Regions from separate parts of the Streptomyces vinaceus genome, predicted to be linked through region 1. Evidence: riboswitches for the same ligand, from Rfam matches in the RefSeq annotation. Region 1 holds a riboswitch; each other region holds the start of a gene.
The links. Region 1 has a riboswitch for cobalamin ahead of CP980_RS01510 (prenyltransferase/squalene oxidase repeat-containing protein). Riboswitches for the same ligand answer to the same signal wherever they lie in the genome.

Region 1 (4,046 bases):
CGCTGGGGCGAGTGAGGGGTTCCATGACCTCTTCGGCCCGTCGCGCCAGGACGATGACCTCTGTGTATCGACTCATCAGCCCATCATGACCGTGCCCCGTCAGAATGGGACCGAGAGGCGATCACACTTTGACGACAGGTCCTAGTCCGGTACTCGGGGGCCGCGGACCCGAAGGTCCGCGGCCCCCGAGGGTGTTGGGTGATCAGGCGCCCCATCGCAGGGCGATGGTGTCGCCCACGTTGACGACCTGGCCCCGGGCGGCGGCGGCGAAGGCCGAGCCGTCGATGCTCACCTTCCAGGTGCCGGAGCCGCTGTTGGCCTTGCCGTTGATGTCGGTGACGGTGCCGGACCCCGAGGCGGGGGTGACGCTCGTGACGCAGCCGGACGGGGTGGCCGCCGTGGTCGCCGCGTTCAGGACGTCGCCGAGGGTGGTGGTCGTACCGGTCGGGGTGAAGGCCACGGAGCAGACCTTGAGGTTGCCCGCGCCGTCGTCGACGGTGAGGGCCAGCTTGGTCGCGGTACCGGCGGTGAAGGCCGTCTGGGCGACCCACTGCGGGGCGCCGGGGGTGACAGGGACCGGCGGGGCCGCGGTGAATCCGCCGCCCGCGACGGCGCGCAGGGCGTCGATGGAGGCGTACGCGGACGGGGTGGTGTCGGTCGGCTTGTACTTGAAGCCGCCGGCCGGGTTGTACTGGTTGGCTATCAGGAAGTCGATCGGGGTCTTGCCCGCGACGGTGAGGAAGTCTCCGGTCTGTGGGTTGAAGCCACAGGCGTTGAGGCCCGCGACGCCCCAGCCGTTGGAGCTGGTGTTGACCCCGTACAGGGAGTTGAAGGCACCGGTCGCGGTGACGAGCTTGCTCTTCAGGAAGTTCTTCGCCTGGACGACGTCCGTGTCCGTGTTGGGGACGCCGGAGACGCAGAGGGCCGCCATGGCCGCGCCGGTCATGTCCACATCGCCCGCCGAGTTGAGGACGGTCGGGTTGCCCTCGGCCTTGTTGTAGGTCCAGCCGCCGTCGACGTGCTGGTTGGCGCGGATCCGGGTGACCATCGAGTCCGTGAGCGCCTGCGGAACGCGCGCGCCGCCGGCCTGGGTCTTGGCGCCGCCCAGCGAAAGCGCGGCGAATACGGTGCCGTTGAAGTTCCCGGAGGGGCCGAAGTAGCCCGCCTCCGCCGTCTGCCAGTACGCGTAGATGTTCGCGACCAGGTTGCGGGAGGCCGAGACGCGGGCCGGGTCGATGCCGGCGGCGTACGCGTTCAGCGCGCCGCGCTCGTAGTCGGTGACGACCGGGGAGGCCGACGGCCAGCCGGACGTGGAGAGCAGGTTGCGGTAGACGGACCGGGCGTTCTTCGTGGTGTCGCCACCGGGGTAGACGTCGACGACGGCCGTACCGGCGGCGGCGAAGGCGCTGAACGCCCACTCGTTGGACAGCCCGGAGCCGGCGTACGAACCGTCCGCCGCCTGCAGCGACTTGAGGTAGGCGACCCCATTGGTCTTGGACGCGGCGATCTGCGCGGGCGAGGAGGTCGCGAAGGCGGGCAGCGCGGTGAGGGCCAAGGCGCCGAGCGCGGCGGGCACCGCGAGCGCGAGGCGGCGGGAGGTACGGGGACGGGACATGGCCTGCTCCTGGAATCGGCGGACGCCGACCGCGTCCGGCACGCGCTCCGCCACCGCGCGGGGCGCACGGCGGGGCAAGCCGGAGGGCCGCCGTCCGGAACGCGTGGTACGGCTTCCTGTACTGCATCGCCGTATGGGCATTCGGGCTCGGAGACGGCCCCCGCCGTCCCACACCGCTGCGCGTCAGCTCCGGCTTCTCACCGGATTCCCCCATCTGGCAGCCCAGGACGCTACCTGAGTGATCAAGGCTCCGCCAGCCGCCGCGAGCCGCGCTGCCGGAGGGACGCTGGAGCGTTCGCCGGTGAGACGCATCCCACCTTGACGCTGTCTTTATCGGCGTGTTCCACTCCGACTGATAAGCACTCAGTTCCAGGGGAAGCCGGTCGGAATCCGGCGCTGACCCGCAACCGTAGGCCCGGCACCGCCGGGCGAGCCGGACTGCCTGGAGCCAGGTTTTGCAGCGAGAAACGCCGTCGCGGACTACGGCGTGGTTCGAACGGCTTCCCTTGCGCTCCTCGTGCGACCGAAGCCCTTTGCCACGCACACGTCCGCCCGGCCGACACGAGGGGCCGTGGTGGGGACCGCAGAGCTGGCAGAGCGACGCACGGGGAAAAAGAGGCTGGTGTCGCTGATATCGGCGGTACTGCTGGCCTTCGGCGCGAGCGTCTCCTTGGTCACCGGGAGCCCGTCCGCCGCGGCCGACCCCATCGAGGGCTGCACGGCCACGACCGGCGCGATCGTCGCCGTCGACTTCGGCCCGTTCGGGGGCAAGGTCGAGCGGGGCTGTGACACCACGCCCACCACGGGCTACGACCTGCTCCACGAGGCCGGTTTCACCACCGAGGGCACCGTCCACGACGGCCCGGCCTTCATCTGCCGCATCGGCAAGGGGTCCTTCAACTCCGGTACGCAATACCCCACCGCGGAGAAGGAACCCTGTGTCCTGACCCCGCAGGCCACCGCCTACTGGTCGTACTGGACCGCCTCGCCCGGCCAGCAGAACTGGACCTACAGCCCGCTCGGTGCGATGGCCCGCACCCCGGGGCCCGGCGACGTCGACGCCTGGGTGTTCGGCGGTACGGACGTCGGCGGCACCTCGGGCAAGCCCGCCTTCTCGCCCGCCGACGTCCGCGCGGGGGGCGGCGGCCCCGGCCCGGACCCGTCCGGCCCGACGACCCCGCCCACCGTGGCGCCGGGCACCGTCGACCTGCCCGCCGCCGCCCGCTGGCTCACCGGGAAGCTGACGGACGGCGAGCGCGTCGTCGACGAGGGGGCCACCTCTCCGAACCACCTCCTCACCGCCGAAGCCGTCTACGCCCTCGCGGCCGCCGACCCGAAGAGCCCGGCGGCCCGCAAGGCCGCCGACTTCCTGGCCAGGCCCGCCGAGACGGACGCCTACGCCTACCCGGCCGGAAAGGACGGCATCCCCGACGCGACCGCCGCCGCGCGTCTCGCGCTCGTCGCCGAGTCCACCGGAAAGGATCCCCGCGCGTTCGGCGGACACGACCTGCTCGGGGACCTGGTCAGGTACGTCTGTCCGCGCGACATCGGCGACGGCGACACGATCGACGGCTGCCTCACCAAGGGCGACTTCCGCACCACCGGCCAGTCCGACGCCCAGGCCATGGCCGTCATCGCCCTGCTCAACGGCGGGGTGACGCCCCCGGCCGACGCCGTGAACCGGCTGACCGCCCTCCAGTGCGAGGACGGAGGTTTCACCGGCATCCTCATCCGCCCCGGCGGATGGTGCGACAGCGACGCGAGCTCCACGGCACTGATCGCGCTCGCCCTCAAGCGGGCGGGCGGCCACGACGCCGTCGTCGAGAAGGCCCGCGCGAGCCTGCGGAAGTCGCAGTTGCCGAGTGGCGCGTGGCCCGCCGCCGCGGGCATGACCACCGGCAGCCCGAGCGCCACCGGCTGGGCGGCCCAGGCCCTGCGCGCCCTCGGCGACACCCCGTACGCCGACGCGGGTCTGTTCTGGCTCTCCAAGCAGCAACTCCCCGGAGGCGGCTTCGCCTTCGAGGAAGGGCTCACCGACCCGCAGGTGTTCCCCACCGCGCCGGCCGTCCTCGCGGCCGCCCACAGCGACCTGGTGGCGCTGACCGCCAAGAAGACGGAACCGAGCCCCGAGCCGAGCGACCCCGGGCCGTCGCCCTCCCCGAGCGGCTCCCGTCCGCCGCTCCCGCCCGGTGACGGACCCGACCTCAAGAAGGCCACGGCGTACCTGACCCACCCCGGCCGACTGGTCCAGGGCCGCTACTACGAGAGCTCCCCGGGCTTCGCCACGTACGGCCTGACCATCGACGGCGCCTACGCGCTCGCCGCCGCCGGCACCGACGACGCCACCCTGCGCAACATCGTCGACTTCCTCGACAAGGGCGGCAAGGACGGCCAGGGGCGGACGGTCCACGCCTGGACCCTGATCGGTACG
Region 2 (4,046 bases), 5.3 Mb from region 1:
CCCCGCCCCGGTCGATGTCCCCGACCACGACCACCGGGAACCGGGCGGCCCGCGCGATGCCCATGTTCACGATGTCGGTCCGGCGCAGGTTGATCTCGGCCGGACTGCCGGCCCCCTCACAGATCACGGCGTCATACGTGCCCCGCAGCTGCTCCAGGCAGTCCGTGACGACGCCGAGCAACTGCTCCTGGCGCCCCCCGTGGTAGCCGCGCGCACTCATCTCGCCCACCGGCTTGCCCAGCAGCACCACCTGGCTGCTGCGGTCGCTGCCGGGCTTGAGCAGCACCGGGTTCATCAGCGCCGTCGGCTCCACGCGGGCCGCCTGCGCCTGCATCGCCTGCGCGCGCCCGATCTCGGCGCCCTCGCGCGTCACGAACGAGTTCAGCGACATGTTCTGCGCCTTGAACGGCGCCACCTTCACGCCCTGCCGGGCCAGCCAGCGGCAGATGCCCGCCGTGACCACGCTCTTGCCCGCGTCCGATGTGGTGCCGGCGACGAGAAGTCCCCCGCCGAGCTGCTTCGCGCCGCTCATCCGCGCCCCTTCCGTATGCCGTACGAGACCGCACAGCGCAGTGCCACGCACGCCCCCAGCGCCAGCCACGTCACCTGACGGGACAGCCGTACCGCGCGTTCGATGTCGGCGGCCTCCACCGGCCGCCCCTCCTCGCCGTTCAGCACGGCCCGGTGCTCGATGCGCCCGCCGTACGAAAGGGTCCCGCCCAGCCGCACCCCGAGCGCCCCGGCGAAGGAGGCCTCCACGGGCCCGGCGTTCGGGCTCGGGTGTGCGGCGGCGTCCGCGCGCCAGGCGCGTACGGCTCCCCGCCGGTCGGGCCCGGCCGCCGCGGCGGCCAGCGCGGTCAGCCGGGCGCCCGGCCAGCCCATGAGGTCGTCGAGCCGGGCCGAGGCCCAGCCGTAGCGCAGGTGGCGCGGGGACTTGTGGCCGACCATCGCGTCCAGGGTGTTCACGGCGCGGAACGCCAGCAGCCCCGGGACACCGGCCGCGGCGCCCCACACCAGGGCGCCGACCACCGCGTCGGAGGTGTTCTCGGCGACCGACTCCACGACGGCGCGGGCCATCTGCTGCCCGTCCAGGGCCTGCGGATCGCGCCCGCACAGGTGCGGCAGCCGCTCCCGGGCCACCTCGGCGTCCCCGGCGGCGAGCGCGCCGCCGATGGCGCGGGCCTCCCGGCCCAGCGAGGTGCCGCCGACGACGGCCCAGGTGGCCACCGCGGTCAGGGCGATACGGGTGGCCGCGGGCCGGGAGCGCACGGCGCGGGCGCCCAGCGCGCCGACGGCTGCCGCGCCCCCGGCGCATATGAGGGTGTGCAGAACGCCCCGTGCGCGGTCGTCGCGCCACAGGGCGCGCTCGACGGCGGTGGCGGCTCGTCCGAAGGCGGCCACGGGGTGCCCCCGGCGCGGATCACCGAGGATCCGGTCGCCGATCAGGCCCGCCGTGGCGCCGTACGCGAAGACGCGGTCGGCACGCATGGTGCAGGTATGTCCTCACTCAGGGTCCGCGCCCTGGTTCGACGTGTCCGGCGGTGGGAGTTCCTGGCTCCCGGGGCGCACGCGCCGCGTGCTCCCCGGTGACAGTGGCGGGACCGCGCCGGATTCGCACCGGACTTCCTCTCCATGCCGCCGTATTGGCTCGGGCAGTCCACCACGCACCGAGAAGGCCCGTCAACTCGCCGTTGACCTGCGGCGGTGCAGGTCAGGGAGGCGGGTCGCGGGCGCACGAAAGCTCCCCCCGGGAATCCCGGAGGGAGCTTCGGCACGCCGTGGACCGGTCGGTCGGACCGGGTCAGCTGACGATCAGGTAGATCCCGTACCCCACGGCCGCCGCGACGAGCGCGAAGCAGGCGTACGCGCCGCTGCGGGCGAGGGTGGCGGCGCCGCCCTGCTCGGTGGCGGTCTCGTGCTTGGAGAGGCCCACCAGACCCAGGGTGAACAGGGCCACGAGGGCGACGGTGGCGGAGAGGCTGACCCCGAAGACGGAGCCGAGTGCTGCCCAGTCGATCTTCATACTGCGGATTCCTCTGTCGTTCTCGGGGTCAGACCGCGGCGGCGGGGGCCGCCGGCGTGGTCGGTGCGGCCGCCGGGATGGTGGCCTTCAGCGCCTCGTCCGTGACCGCGGCGGTCGTACCGGCGGCGGCCTCGGCGGCCACCGTCGGCGGGACGGTGACGGCGGCCATGGCCGTGGTGACGACGCCCGGCTCCTCGGCCGCGGCCGGCTGCACCTCGTTGACGTTGCTGTGGTCGACGACCTGGCGGCGCGAGATGAGCCAGATGGCGACGCAGGAGGCGACCAGGAAGAGCGCGACGGCGGCGACACCGACGTCACCGGTGCGCATGACCAGCTCGGCACCGGAGGCGACGACGGCGGCGGCCGGCAGGGTCAGGCCCCAGGCGATGAACATGCGGCTGGCGGTGGACCAGCGGACCACGCCTCCCTTGCGGCCGAGGCCCGCACCCATGACGGCGCCGGAGCACGCGTGGGTGGTGGAGAGGGAGAAGCCGAGGGTGGAGGAGGCCAGGATGACGCTCGCGGCCGAGGTCTGGGCGGCGAAGCCCTGCTGCGGCTGCAGGTCGGTCAGGCCGCTGCCCATGGTGCGGATGATGCGCCAGCCGCCCAGGTAGGTGCCCATGGCGATCGCCATGCCGGCGGAGACGATGACCCAGACCGGCGGGTTGGAGCCGGGCGCGAGCGCGCCGCCGGCGACCAGCGCCAGGGTGATGATGCCCATCGTCTTCTGCGCGTCGTTGGTGCCGTGCGCGAGGGAGACGAGACCCGCCGAGGCGATCTGACCGGCCTTGTAGCCCTTGGCGGAGGTCTTCTTGCCGACGTTCCCGCCCAGCTTGTACGTGACCTTGGCGGCCAGCATCGCGGCCACACCGGCCACGATCGGCGCGGCGATCGCGGGCAGCAGCACCTTGGTGACGAGCGTGCCGCCGTTGACGGCGCCGAGGCCCGCGGAGGCGACGGCCGCGCCGACCAGGCCGCCCATCAGGGCGTGCGAGGAGCTGGAGGGGAGTCCGACCAGCCAGGTGACGAGGTTCCAGAGGATCGCGCCGACCAGGGCGGCGAAGATCACTTCTGGCTGGATGCCCTCTTCGTTGACCAGGCCCTTGGAGATCGTCTTGGCGACCTCCACGGACATGAACGCGCCGACGAGGTTGAGCACGGCGGACATGGCCACCGCCGTCTTGGGCTTGAGGGCGCCGGTCGAGATGGTGGTCGCCATCGCGTTGGCTGTGTCGTGGAAACCGTTCGTGAAGTCGAACACGAGAGCGGTGATGATCACGATCCCGAGGAGAAGCGTTATGTGCTCCATTTACCCAGGCTTCTGTTTGACGTCAGTGGCTCGGCGACCGTAGGCAACCTGGATGAACGGAAGGTGAACTGGCTGGGGCGCACCGGTGTACTGGCCCGTCACGTCATCGGGACCTTCATCCCCATTTTGCCGCTGATACGGCGATACATGCACGTCAACCCCGGGTAACCGAGTGGCTCCGCAAGGGGTTCCGGTCCCTCGGGCCGGCCCCGGAGGGGTTCGGGGGGAGACGTAGATCACTCCCCGCCGGGGGGCCCGCCGGACCGCCGCGCCATCTCTTCCCGTCCTCGTCCGGCCGCAATCGGAGCATTCCGCTCCAGTGGCCCGCAGGCGCTCCCGCCTCGACACTGGAGCCGTGCCTTCCGCCACAGCGACCGCCGCGGCCGTCGCGACCACTCTCGTCGGGGCCGGCGCCGCCGCGGTCGCCGCCGGCCGGTACGCGGCCGACGCCGCCCTGCGCCACGAACCTGGACGCCCCCTGCCCGGCGGGCCCCGGCTCAGCGTGCACTCCAGCGGCTCCGGGCGGATCACCCTGACCCGCTCGCTGGCCTCCCTGCGCCCGGGTACGTACGGGCTCAGCGCGCCGGGGGTGCACGCCGTGGTCGGGTCCGTCCTCGACGGGTTCGATCCCGGCCCGGACGCCGTCGTACGCCGGCTCCTCGCGGTCACCCACGGCAGCCTCGACCCCGGCACCCGGGTCACCCTCACCCCCCA
Region 3 (4,046 bases), 2.0 Mb from region 1:
GGGCTGCACCCCGGAGCAGGTGGAGAACGCGGCCGAGATCGGCATGGAGCACAACCTGGGCCTGACCTGCGACCCGGTGGGCGGCCTCGTCCAGATCCCGTGCATCGAGCGCAACGGCATGGCGGCGGTCAAGGCCGTCACCGCGGCCAGGATGGCCATGCGCGGCGACGGCACCCACAAGGTGTCCCTCGACAAGGTCATCAAGACCATGAAGGAGACCGGCGCCGACATGAAGGTCAAGTACAAGGAGACCGCCCGCGGCGGCCTGGCGGTCAACGTCATCGAGTGCTGATCCTCTGATCCGGCACCCATGACGAAGGAGGGGCCCGGCGCAGCGCGCCGGGCCCCTCCGGCGTGCCAGGGCACGGTGCATTCGCAGGCCAACGGAGGTTTGCCCGGAGTTGATCACGCGTGAGGGCGAACCCTCGGCTCCGGGCTGGTCTCTCGATGATCACATGCGCCATGGTGATCACGTGACGTCGCGGCCACACCCCCGGCGGCCGGCCAACCGCCTTGGACCGCAGCCTTTTTGTGTACGGGAGGACTTCATCATGGCAAGCAACCGCAGCATCCGCGTCCTGGCGGCTGTCGCAGCGCTCCCCTTCGCCGTCGCGCTCTTCACGGGCACGGCCCAGGCCGACAACGGTGCCGGTGCGGGCGTCTCGTCCAACGCCGCCGTCGGCGAGATCCTCGGCAGCGGTATCGCCGGCAGCAACCTCGGCAACTCCTCCACCACCCAGCAGGTCGCCACGGGCTCCGGGGCGTCCAACCAGAACGACGGCGCCCAGGCCAACGGCGCCGGCTACACGGCCATCGGTCAGGCCAACGGCTCGTTCGTCTTCCACCCCGTCCCGTAACGGACCGGTGACGCGGCGGCCCGCCCTCCCCCCGGAGGGCGGGCCCCTTCGCGTTCCCGGCCCCGTTCCTGTGCGAAGACGGGCCCAGCGGCCCCCGGGGTCGGGACCTTCGGCCCGCGGGGGCGGCCGGGGGGTGGGCTAGCTTGCCCGAGAGGGGCCGCGAGCGCCCCGGGCGGGGCACGACAGAGAGGCGCAGCGCATGGACGGCATCGAGTACCGCGTCCTCCCCCTCCGGCTGGAGGCCTCCCCCGAGCCCGTGCCGGTGTCCGGGGCCTTCACGTACCGCCGCGACCGGCCCTACGAGCTGGCGCTCGACTTCCGCGGCGCCGGGACGCACCTGGCGCGCTGGGTGTTCTCCCGGGACCTGCTGCTCGACGGGGAGACCTGCGTGACGGGCGAGGGCGACGTCCGGGTGTGGCCGCGCTGGCAGGGCGGGGAGCCGCGGGTCTTCCTCGCCTTCAGCAACGGCGCGCAGAGCTGCGTGGTGTCCGCCCGGGCGAAGGACGTGCGGGTGCTGTGCCGGCGGCTGGTCGCCCTGGTGCCGCGCGGCGAAGAGCGGCGGCACTACGACCTGGACGCCCAGCTGAGCACCCTGCTGCCCCGATAAATGACGTTTCCATAAGATCCGTTGAGTTGGGCCCGGTTTGGGTGCAACCATGAGCGTCCGGCCCGCGCCGCTCGTCGTGAACGCCCGCTGGGGCGAGCGCCGCCTTCGCCTCGACGCCGGCGGTCCGCTCCTCCACCCTGCACGCGCCCGAGCGGCTCGTGCTGGACGTCGCGCACCGCGACGAGTGCCGGTGAGACCGCGCCGAGCGCCCCGCGCCTGCCGGCGGGCGTTCGGGCCGGGTTGGTGCAGGTCCGTCCCTCCGACTAGGGTCAGCTGGCCTTGGTGTACGGGAAACCGGTGGGAAACCGGTGCGGCCCTCGCCACTGTGAACGGGAAGTCCGGCTCCACTCCTTAGGGAAGCCACTGGGCGGCGCGGGAGGTTCCGCACCGCCCGGGAAGGCGGGGTCAGGGCATCAGCACCCGTGAGCCAGGAGACCGGCCGGGGCGCGTTGTCCATCCACGAGGTGCTGGAGAGGTCTCCCCACTCATGCATATAGCCGAGGGGTTCCTGCCCCCTTTGCACGCGGTCGCCTGGGGCGCCGCGTCCGCTCCGTTCGTCGTCCACGGTGTCCGCGCCCTCTCCCGCGAGGTGAAGGCGAACCCGGAGAGCACGCTGCTGCTCGGGGCGTCCGGAGCGTTCACGTTCGTCCTGTCCGCCCTCAAGATCCCGTCCGTGACGGGCAGTTGTTCGCACCCCACCGGGACCGGGCTCGGAGCGATCCTGTTCCGGCCGCCCATCATGGCGGTGCTCGGCACGATCACCCTGCTCTTCCAGGCGCTGCTGCTGGCGCACGGCGGGCTGACCACCCTCGGCGCGAACGTGTTCTCGATGGCGATCGCCGGGCCGTGGGCCGGGTACGGGGTGTACCTGCTGCTGAAGCGCTTCGACGTGCCGCTGATGGTGACCGTATTCTTCGGCGCGTTCTTCGCCGACCTGGTGACCTACTGCGTGACGTCCGTGCAGCTGGCGCTGGCCTTCCCGGACCCCGGCACCGGGTTCCCGGGCGCGCTCGCGAAGTTCGGCGGCATCTTCGCGGTGACGCAGATCCCGCTCGCGGTGAGCGAGGGGCTGCTGACGGTTCTCGTGATGCGGCTGCTGATGCAGTCGAGCAAGTCGGACCTGGTCCGGCTGGGCGTCGCGAAGTTCACCGGTCGCAGCGAGCAGAAGGCGGCCGTGTGATGGGCATGAGCCGGAACGCGAAGATCAACGGCCTGCTGCTGCTCCTGGTGGCGGCGCTGGCCGTGCTGCCGATCGCGCTGGGGATGGGCGAGGGCAAGGAGGAGCCGTTCGCGGGCGCCGACGCGCAGGCGGAGTCGGCGATCACGGAGCTGAAGCCCGACTACGAGCCGTGGTTCTCGCCGCTGTACGAACCCCCGTCCGGGGAGGTCGAGTCGGCCCTGTTCGCCCTCCAGGCGGCCCTGGGCGCGGGTGTGCTCGCGTACTACTTCGGCGTCCGCAAGGGACGCCGCCAGGCGACCGCGGCGGCCGCGGCCCGGCCGGACGCCTCCGCGGACCGGCCCGACACCGCCGCCTCGGAGTCGTAGGCGGTGCTGCCGATCGACGTGGCGGCGCACGCGAGCCGGTGGCGGCGCCGGCATCCCCTGGAAAAGGCCCTGCTGGGGCTCGGCCTGACGGTCAGCGCCGTATGCCTGCCGCCCTGGCCCGGCGGTCCGCTGGTCGCCGCCGCCACGCTCGCCGTGCTGCTCGGCCCGGCCGGCGTGGCCGGGCGGCAGCTGTGGCGGGCCTTCCGGATCCCGCTGGGCTTCTGCTTCACCGGCGCGCTCCCACTGCTGGTGGCCGTCGGCGGCCCCGGCGGGTTCGTCTCGCTCGCGCCCGACGGCCCCCGGCACGCCGCCGAGCTGCTGCTGCGGACCTCGGCGGCCTCCCTCGGCGTGCTGCTCTTCGCCTTCACCACGCCCGTCTCGGACGTGCTGCCCCGGCTGGTCCGGGCCGGGGTCCCGGCGCCGGTGGTGGACGTGGCCCTGGTCATGTACCGCATCGGCTTCCTGCTGCTGGACTCGATGACCCAGGTCCGGCGCGCCCAGGCGGCCCGGCTGGGCCAGTCCGGGCGGGCGGCGGTGTGGCGTTCGCTGGCCGGGCTCGCCGCGACGTCCTTCGTACGGGCCTTCGATCGCGCGGCGCGGCTCCAGGAGGGCCTGGCCGGGCGCGGATACGACGGCGCGCTGCGGGTCCTCGTACCCGAGGCGGCCCTGTCCTGGCGGTTCCTGGCGGCGTCGGGGGCGCTGCTGGCCGCCCTGATCACCCTGACCCTCACCCTGAAGGGGCTCTACCTGTGAACCCGTTGGTGGAACTGGCCGGCGCCGGTTACGCGTACGAGGACGGCCCGGCGGTCCTGGCCGGCGTGGACTTCGCCATCGCGCCGGACCGCGCGCTGGTCCTGCTGGGCCGCAACGGCAGTGGCAAGACCACGCTGATGCGGCTGCTGAGCGGGGGCCTGCGGCCCGGCCCGGGTTCGCTGCGCCTCGACGGGACGGCGGTCTCGTACGACCGGGCGGGGCTGACCCGCCTGCGCACGGCGGTGCAGCTGGTGGTCCAGGACCCGGACGACCAGCTGTTCGCG
Region 4 (4,046 bases), 6.9 Mb from region 1:
AAGACCCCTGGGCGGGGACGGGCGCGTAGGGTGAGGTCCGCATACGAGGGAGGGGCGATGAGCAAGACGTACGCGGGCGCGAGGCTGCGGCGGCTGCGCGAGGAGCGCCGGATGAGCCAGGCAAACCTGGCCAGGGTCCTGGCGATCTCGCCGAGCTACCTGAACCAGATGGAGCACGATTCCCGCCCCCTGACGGTGCCCGTCCTGCTCAGGCTGACCGAGGCCTTCGGCGTCGACCCGGGCTTCTTCTCGGAGCGCGACACCAGCCGCCTGGTCGCGGACCTGCGCGAGGCGCTGGCCGGCGAGGTGGCCGAGGCCCGGGTCTCGGCCTCGGACCTGGCCGAGCTGGCGTCCCGGATGCCCGCCGTCGCCCAGGTGCTCCTCGACCTCGGCCGGCGCGGCCAGCTCCTCGCCGAGCGGTTGGCCGGGGCCGACGGCGACCGGGAGGGGCTGCCGGGGGCCGGTGGGCCGCGCTCTCCCCACGAGGAGATCCGGGAGTTCTTCTACCGCCGCCAGAACTACCTCCACGACATCGATCTCGCCGCCGAGGACCTGGCCCGCGCCATACGGATCCGGCCCGGGGAGGTCGTGCGGGCGCTGTCCGCGCGCCTCGCCGACCGCCACGGCGTACGGACGGCCGCCGATTGCGAGAACCTGCACCACTACGACGACTCCGCCCGCGTGCTGCACCTGTCCTCGGGGCTACGGCCGGGCCAGCAGGCCTTCCGGATGGCCACGCAGCTCGCGCTGCTGGAGCACGCCGAGGAGCTGGACGGGCTCGCGTCGGACTTCGCGCCCGGCTCCACCGCGCACGGGTTGGCCCGGATCGGCATCGCCAACTACTTCGCCGCCGCGCTGATCCTCCCGTACAAGGCGTTCCACAGCGCCGCAGAGGCATTCCGCTACGACATCGAACGCCTGACAGACCACTTCGGCATCGGCTACGAGACGGTCTGCCACCGCCTCAGCACTCTGCAACGCCCCAGGCTGCGCGGGGTGCCCTTCTCGTTCGTCCGGGTGGACCGGGCGGGCAACATGTCCAAGCGGCAGTCCGCCACCGGATTCCACTTCTCCCGCGCGGGCGGCACCTGCCCGCTCTGGAACGTCTACGAGGCCTTCGCCGCGCCCGGCCGGATCCACGTCCAGGTCGCCGCCATGCCCGACGGGCAGCGCCACCTGTGGACAGCCCGCGCGGTCACGCGCCATCGCGGCGGCTGGGGCCAGCCCGGCAAGACCTTCGCCATCGGGCTGGGCTGCGAGATCCGGCACGCCTCCCGGCTCGTGTACTCCGACGGCCTCGACCTGGACAACACCGCGGCCGCGACGCCCATCGGCATGGGCTGCCGACTCTGCGAGCGGCTCGACTGCCCCCAGCGGGCCGTCCCGCCCCTCGGGCGTCCGCTGGCCGTGGACGAGAACACCAGCACCTTCGTCCCGTACCAGGTCGCCGACCGCCCGGAGTAGGGCCCGGCCGCAGGAACCGGCCTCAGGAACCGCCCAGCCGGGAAGCCTCCGCCGCCGTCACCGGCTCGCCGGCCCGGACCCCGTGCAGGACGTGCGCCAGAACCTCCGCGCCGCGCACGACGCGGGGGCCCGGCCGGTTGAAGTAGGCGGGGCCGTCCACCACCCACACCGCGCCGGCCCGTACCGCGGGCAGTTCCTCCCAGCCGGGCAGGGACGTCAGCAGCTCCCGTTCGCGTACGGTGCGCTCCGGGGCGAACCCGCAGGGCAGCAGGAGCAGCACGTCCGGGCGGGCGGCCCGGACCGTCTCCCAGTCCATGGGCCGGGTGTGCTCGCCCGGGGCGGCGATCAGCGCCTCGCCGCCCGCGTACGTGATCTGCTCGGGCACCCAGTGCCCGGCCGGCCAGAGCGGATCCAGCCATTCGATCGCCACGACCCGGGGGCGCGGCCGCCCCGAGGTGAGCCCGCGTACGGCGTCCAGCCGGTCGGCGAGTTCCGCCCGCCGGGCCCGCGCGTGATCCGGTACGCCGAGCAGCTCACCCACCGTGACCAGGCAGTCCAGCACGTCGCCGAGAGTGCGCGGCTCCAGGCTGAGCACACGGGGCCCGCCGTCCAGGACGCGCACGGCCCGGCTGACCCCCGCGTACGAGACGGCGCAGACGTCGCACAGGTCCTGGGTCAGGACCACCTCGGGGGCCAGGGCGCCGAGGGCGTCGGTGTCGAGCGTGTACAGCGAGGAGCCGCTGTGAGCGGCGCCGCCGACCGCGTCGGAGATCTCCCGGCTGGTCAGGGCGTCGGAGGAGAGCCCGGCGGACGTCACCACCGGTACCCCGGCCACGGCCTGCGGAGGCCAGTCGCACTCGTGCGTACGGCCCACCAGATCGGCGGCGAGGCCGAGTTCGGCCACGATGTCGGTGGCTGCCGGGAGCAGCGAGACGATGCGCATGCCTTGAGCGTAGATCGAGCCGCGGAGTGGGGGTGGACTTACTAGGACGTCCAACTATATGTTCGTGACAAGCCCGCGGTGCAGGGAAGCCGGTGTGAATCCGGCGCGGTCCCGCCACTGTGACTGGGGAGTGCGTTCTTCAGCAGGTCAGGCCACTGACGGAAACCATCCGTCGGGAAGGCCGGAGAACGCGCGTCGATCCGGGAGCCAGGATACCGGCCGTGGGGTGTTCCGTGTTGTCCACGAGGATGGAGCAGACACGCATGGCACCGGTACGTGACCACGGCCCTGGTGATCCGGCGGAGTACCCGAACGGCGAGGGCCTGTCCTCGCGTTCGTGACTCGACGAGGGCGCCCCCGGCCCTTTCCTGTCCCCGCGGCGAGCCCGCAGTGCGCACCCCGATCGGTGCCGGACTGCGGCAGCGCCGCGCCTTCCTCGGATCCTCACCTGACGAGAGAGCAGGCATCGATGGTCCGCGAGCTCACCCATTTCATCGGCGGAAAGCACACCACCGGCACCTCCGGTCTCTTCGCCGACGTGTACGACCCCAACACCGGCACCGTCCAGGCCCGGGTCCCCCTGGCGGGCCGCGCCGACACCGAGGCGGCGATCGCGTCCGCCGAGGAGGCCCAGGAGGAATGGGGCCGGTGGAACCCTCAGCGGCGCGCCCGCGTCCTGCTGCGCTTCCTCGAACTCATCGAGGGCGAACGCGAGTCGCTGGCCCGGCTGCTGTCCTGTGAGCACGGCAAGACCGTCGCCGACGCCCACGGTGACCTCCAACGCGGCCTGGAAGTAGTGGAGTTCGCCGCCGGGATCCCGCACCTCCTCAAGGGCGAGTTCACCGACAACGCCGGCACCGGCATCGACGTGCACTCGCTGCGCGCGCCGCTGGGCGTCGTGGCCGGGATCACCCCGTTCAACTTCCCCGCGATGATCCCGCTGTGGCAGGCCGCGCCCGCCCTGGCCTGCGGAAACGCCTTCATCCTGAAGCCCTCCGAGCGCGCCCCCTCCGTACCCCTGCGGCTGGCCGAACTGTTCCTGGAGGCCGGCCTGCCGCCCGGCGTGCTCAACGTCGTCAACGGCGGTAAGGAAGCCGTGGACACCCTGCTCGAAGATCCCCGGGTCCAGGCCCTCGGATTCGTCGGGTCGACCCCCGTCGCCGCGCACGTCTACGCCACCGCCGCCGCGCACGGCAAGCGCGCCCAGTGCTTCGGCGGCGCCAAGAACCACATGATCGTGATGCCGGACGCCGACCTCGACCAGGCGGTGGAGGCCCTGATCGGTGCCGGCTACGGCTCCGCGGGTGAGCGCTGCATGGCCATCGCCGTCGCCGTGCCCGTGGGCGAGGAGACCGCCGACGCCCTGGTGGCGAAGCTGAAGGAGCGCATCGCCGCCCTGCGCATCGGCACCTCCGACGACCCGGAAGCCGACTTCGGGCCGCTGGTCAGCCAGGACGCCCTCGACCGGGTCCGGCGCTATGTGGACATAGGCGTCGACGAGGGCGCAGAACTCGCCGTGGACGGCAGGGGTTTCACCCTCCCCGGGCACGAGACCGGGTACTTCGCCGGAGCCACCCTCTTCGACCGGGTGACCCCGCAGATGCGGATCTACCGCGAGGAGATCTTCGGCCCGGTGCTG

Region 2: linked by a shared signal. The riboswitch ahead of CP980_RS25450 (cobalamin biosynthesis protein) and the one ahead of CP980_RS01510 (prenyltransferase/squalene oxidase repeat-containing protein) in region 1 are both predicted to bind cobalamin.
Region 3: linked by a shared signal. The riboswitch ahead of CP980_RS10115 (energy-coupling factor ABC transporter permease) and the one ahead of CP980_RS01510 (prenyltransferase/squalene oxidase repeat-containing protein) in region 1 are both predicted to bind cobalamin.
Region 4: linked by a shared signal. The riboswitch ahead of CP980_RS32520 (CoA-acylating methylmalonate-semialdehyde dehydrogenase) and the one ahead of CP980_RS01510 (prenyltransferase/squalene oxidase repeat-containing protein) in region 1 are both predicted to bind cobalamin.

What each region holds. Positions count from the first base shown of each region.
Region 1 covers NZ_CP023692.1:325,469-329,514, forward strand. The annotation lists gene CP980_RS01505 (hypothetical protein) at 1-76, opposite strand, end outside; gene CP980_RS01510 (prenyltransferase/squalene oxidase repeat-containing protein) at 203-1,615, opposite strand; cobalamin riboswitch at 1,731-1,858, opposite strand; gene CP980_RS01515 (prenyltransferase/squalene oxidase repeat-containing protein) at 2,190-4,046, shown strand, end outside.
Region 2 covers NZ_CP023692.1:5,644,324-5,648,369, forward strand. The annotation lists gene CP980_RS25445 (cobyric acid synthase) at 1-532, opposite strand, end outside; gene CP980_RS25450 (cobalamin biosynthesis protein) at 529-1,488, opposite strand; cobalamin riboswitch at 1,527-1,677, opposite strand; gene CP980_RS25455 (hypothetical protein) at 1,802-2,023, opposite strand; gene CP980_RS25460 (inorganic phosphate transporter) at 2,052-3,332, opposite strand; gene CP980_RS25465 (alpha/beta hydrolase family protein) at 3,688-4,046, shown strand, end outside.
Region 3 covers NZ_CP023692.1:2,330,896-2,334,941, forward strand. The annotation lists gene CP980_RS10100 (L-serine ammonia-lyase) at 1-292, shown strand, start outside; gene CP980_RS10105 (hypothetical protein) at 552-857, shown strand; gene CP980_RS10110 (SsgA family sporulation/cell division regulator) at 1,057-1,464, shown strand; cobalamin riboswitch at 1,728-1,922, shown strand; gene CP980_RS10115 (energy-coupling factor ABC transporter permease) at 1,952-2,644, shown strand; gene CP980_RS10120 (energy-coupling factor ABC transporter substrate-binding protein) at 2,650-3,009, shown strand; gene cbiQ (cobalt ECF transporter T component CbiQ) at 3,013-3,762, shown strand; gene CP980_RS10130 (energy-coupling factor ABC transporter ATP-binding protein) at 3,759-4,046, shown strand, end outside.
Region 4 covers NZ_CP023692.1:7,210,749-7,214,794, forward strand. The annotation lists gene CP980_RS32510 (short-chain fatty acyl-CoA regulator family protein) at 58-1,464, shown strand; gene CP980_RS32515 (cobalamin-binding protein) at 1,487-2,407, opposite strand; cobalamin riboswitch at 2,467-2,645, shown strand; gene CP980_RS32520 (CoA-acylating methylmalonate-semialdehyde dehydrogenase) at 2,877-4,046, shown strand, end outside.